Regions from separate parts of the Hymenobacter koreensis genome, predicted to be linked through region 1. Evidence: riboswitches for the same ligand, from Rfam matches in the RefSeq annotation. Region 1 holds a riboswitch; the other holds the start of a gene.
What was found. Region 1 has a riboswitch for S-adenosylmethionine ahead of ABD903_RS17260 (amino acid permease). Riboswitches for the same ligand answer to the same signal wherever they lie in the genome.

Region 1 (2,201 bases):
CGGCGCGTTTGGCTCGCGTTTGCGCATTATCAGTACGGCAAGGCACACCATTACAAAGGCCAGCAGCGTACCGATGCTGCACATTTCGCCCACTACATTAATGGGAACCAAGCCCGCAAACAGGCTGATGAAAGCGCCCAGCAGCAGGTTGGACTTGTGCGGGGTTTGGAAACGCGGATGCACCTGCGAAAACACGCGCGGCAGCAATCCGTCGCGCGACATGGAGAAGAATACCCGCGACTGGCCCAACAAATCGACCAGAATAACCGAGGTGTAGCCGATGAGAATGGCCAGAATTACGGCCGAGCTCAGCCAGGCATAGGGCGTTTTTTCGATGGCAATGGCTACCGGCGCCGCGCTGTTCTTGAACTCCGAGAAGTTGGCCAGGCCCGTCATAACGTGCCCAAACAGCACGAACAGTACCGTACACACCAGCAAGGAGCCAATAATGCCGATGGGCATGTTGCGCTGTGGGTTCTTGGCTTCCTGGGCCATGGTGGCCACAATATCAAAGCCGATGAACACGAAGAAGACCACGCCGGCGCCGCGCAGAATCCCGCTCCAGCCAAATTCGCCGAATTTGCCGGTGTTGGCCGGTATGTACGGCTGGTAGTTGGCCGGATCGATGTAGCGCCAGCCCAGGGCGATGAACACGAGCACCACCGATACCTTCAGGGCCACCACAATGGCGTTAAACCACGCCGAGCCCTGTGTGCCCCGCACGATGATGGCCGTAATAGCTAACACCACCAGAATGGCCGGCAAATTCACCACACCATGCACCGTGGAGCCGTCGGCCAGCGTGCTGGTTTCGAACGGCGACATCACCAGTTGCGGCGGAATGTGCAGGTCGTACTTGGCCAGAAACCGCACCAAGTACTGCGACCAGCTGATGGCCACGGTGGCTGCCCCCACGGAGTATTCCAGCACCAAATCCCACCCAATAATCCAGGCAAATAGCTCGCCCAGCGTGGCATACGAGTACGTATAGGCCGAGCCGGCTACCGGTACCATAGAGGCAAACTCGGCGTAGCACAAAGCCGAGAAAGCGCAGCCTACGGCCGCCACAATAAACGACAGGGTAATGGCCGGGCCCGTGTGGTTCGCGGCCGCAATACCGGTAAGCGAAAACAGACCCGCCCCAATAATTACCCCTACCCCAATGGCAATGAGGTTAAACGGCCCCAAACTGCGTTTGAGCGTATGCGAGCCAGTCTCTGCGGCTTCCAGCCGCAGCAGTTCCAACGATTTTTTAAGCATGATTAAGAAAGCTGCAATCGGCCGAGAGCTACCGGAAACCGGTGCCTTGCGCATTGCGTGACGCCCACGCTTGGTGACGCCTACTTAGGGCTACCAAACGAGAAGCAAAAAAGAAGACAGAAGGAAGGTGTAAATGGCGCAATGCCATCTACCCGCAGGAGAGTAAGGTCCTGCTATGCATCAGCGCCCAATTGGGCACAAGTGTGATGACCGTTACCGGAAAGCGTACTTCAACAACAACAGCAACGGCCCTCTACGTGCAGGCCCATGGCCTGCGGGTTGGTAGATGGGTAGTACGCCGCCCCACGGCGGATAAACGAAGCAAAAAGGCTGACCAGAGCGCCCACAGCAACTTGTTTTTATATGATCAGGACTTGGCACCGTTCCGGATGTTCCGGGGGGTTGCCGGCGTTTCGTCGAGCCTGTCTCTCCGCGCCTCTGTATAAAAACAATCCTTCAGCAGTAAAGAATTGATGCCGCAAAGGTAGGAGCCGCCTCGCCGCATCTGCAAATCGTTCCCGATTTATGTCTGCCTCACGGCCGGTATAAAAACAGCCTCCGCGCGCCTGCTTTAACGGTGCAGGCGCGCGGAGGCTGTTTTGGACTGACTGAAAAGGGCCGTTGAATAACCAGCCAATCAGCGGGTTAGTAGTTGTACGACACACCCGCCGACACGCCCGTGGACTGGCCCAGGTTGCGGCCGCCCACGTACTGGCTGGCGCCTAGCACCACCCCGAAACCTTTGGCCACCGGCTTAAAAACACTCACGCCCACGCGGGTGTAGTTCACGCGGGTAGCGGTGAAGTCGCCGGTGAAGCCCGGCTGCAGAATGTCGGTGCCTTCGTCGCTCGACTGCTGGAACGAGGCCCAGCCTTCGGCGTACAGGTTGAGGCCGGCGTAACCCACTTTGGCATCGGCAATAAAGGCGTTGGGCACCTGCC
Region 2 (2,201 bases), on a different contig from region 1:
CCGCTTGCAAAGCCGCCTGCGCGACCCATGGCTGCAGCCCTACACCGACGAGGTGCTGAAGGAATTCCCTGGCAAAGGCATCCAGAACGTGCTGGCCTTCAGCCCCGCTTTCGTGGCCGATTGCCTGGAAACCACCATTGAGGTGGGCGAAGAGTTCAAGGAAATGTTTGAGGAAGCAGGCGGCGGCCACTGGCAGCTGGTAGCCAGCTGTAACACGCACCCGCTGTGGGTGGAAGCCGTGGTCGACATGATTCACCGCAACTAAGTACCAGCACCCTTTTTGAGTTGATTTTACCACCGGCCAGTTGCCTGCTACTCAGCGGCGACTGGCCGGTTTTTCGTGGCCCGATGGAAAAGTATTTGGGGTTTTGAAATCGTCGCCCTTACATTTGGGCACCAATTCTTTCTTTCCCAAAGGATTGTTTTTATACAGAGGCGTGGAGAGACTGGCTCCGTGAAGCGCCGGCAACCATCGGGTGTATTACCCGAACGGTGCCAAGTCCAGACCATATAAAAACAAGAGCCGTGGCTTCCACCCTCACCCTTCGCGCAACGTTATCTGGTCCGGCTACTTGGCCGCTGAAGCCCATGGGCTCGACCTGCCGGAGTACCTATGCGGTACTCCCCGTGTGCTCGTGTTGTTGTTGAGGGCCGCCTTTCCCCATATTTCCTGCTGACTCGTGACCGGCTGGCTGCTGTTTGCAGCTCCGGCACGCCTGAAATGCCGCGTTCCTGCTAAGGCCGCGCCGTTTCCCTCAGCCCCCTGTTTTCTGGTTTCACCCTTGGCGTTTCCTCGTGCGGGCGGCGCCTACCCCTGCTGCATAGGCGTTTCGCTCTTAACGCGAAGGTGGCGCAGTTGCGCGAGCAACTGGTTCAGGCCGAAGCGCTAGGCCGTTGCGCCATTTTGCTTCGGTATCCGCCGGCTAGGCCATTTTCTACTTACTCATGCCTGTTTTCCCTTTCTCGGCCGCGGCTGGCAACACGCCTCAGCGGTCATTCCTGATTTACCCTGCTAGCCGCCGAAAGGTCCCCCGGCGCTTTACTCATCGGCGGTATAGCAGTTCCCTCAATCCAGCCCTGCGGCAGCGTCTGCTGGCTTACATACCTGATGTATTCGGCTGGCTGCAGGCCGGGGCGCACACCTACCTCTGCCCCAATACGAGCTACTTAACCGCAGCCGTGCACCAAGCCCTGGTGCGCGTGGTGCAGCAGGAAACCGACCTGTCCCACGAAAGGGCCTCGGCCTACGTGCTGGCACTTCGCCAGCAGAGCGGCTACTAGCCGGCTGATCTTTTCCACTCCGGCTGAGCAGTCTGACCCACCTCACTGCGCTACCTCATTCTCCTACCACAACCGCAAATGCCCGAAGCTCGACTAAACCCAGAGTCTGCTGAAGACCAGCCTGCCCTTGCGGTTGTGACCGATTCGTCCGCAGCACCGAATCCCGTGTCGCGGTCGGTCATCCGGCACATTGCGACTGCCGAAACCAGGTGGCGCCGCATTGTAACGGCTTCGCTGTTAGCGTTTGGGGCCCTGCTTGCGTTTGATATTGTGTCGCTGTATTATACCTGGCCGCAGATATGGAACGCCGTCAGCAACGCCAACATGTTCTACATTTTTGTGGCCGTCGGCTTTGGGGCGCAGCTGGTCGATGGACTGCTGGGCATGGGCTACGGGGTGGTTACAGCCATTAGCCTCATGTCACTGGGCATGAGCCCGGTGGCTGTTAGCGCCAGCATTCATACCGCCGAAATGTTTGCCAGCGGTGCCTCGGGCTACTCGCACTACAAGCTGGGGAACGTGAACCGCCGACTGGTAAAAGCGCTGGTGCTGCCGGGAGTATTGGGGGCAGTGAGCGGCGCTCTGCTCCTTTCGTACACCGGCGAGCGGTATGCAACTTGGGTTAAGCCTGTTTTGGCCACTTACCTGCTTTACCTGGGCTTCCGCTTGCTGGCCCGGGCGCTTAGTCGCATAGAACGAAAGCGAAAAGCCACCCGTCTGGGTTGGCTGGCCGCATTCGGTGGCTTCCTCGACTCGTTTGGCGGTGGCGGCTGGGGGCCCTTGGTCACCAGTACGCTCATTGCCCGGGGGCGCACGCCGCAATACGTTATCGGCTCGGTTAGCCTTACTGAGTTTTTCGTGACGTTTGCCAGTGCCCTCACATTTTTCGCTACCCTTGGTATTTCACACTGGCAAATCGT

Region 2: another riboswitch for S-adenosylmethionine. It lies ahead of ABD903_RS07030 (hypothetical protein); the one in region 1 lies ahead of ABD903_RS17260 (amino acid permease).

Annotation. Positions count from the first base shown of each region.
Region 1 covers NZ_BAABHA010000010.1:753,683-755,883, forward strand. The annotation lists gene ABD903_RS17260 (amino acid permease) at 1-1,260, opposite strand, end outside; SAM riboswitch class I at 1,617-1,709, opposite strand; gene ABD903_RS17265 (hypothetical protein) at 1,906-2,201, opposite strand, start outside.
Region 2 covers NZ_BAABHA010000002.1:967,648-969,848, forward strand. The annotation lists gene hemH (ferrochelatase) at 1-265, shown strand, start outside; SAM riboswitch class I at 423-517, shown strand; gene ABD903_RS07030 (hypothetical protein) at 946-1,281, shown strand; gene ABD903_RS07035 (sulfite exporter TauE/SafE family protein) at 1,417-2,201, shown strand, end outside.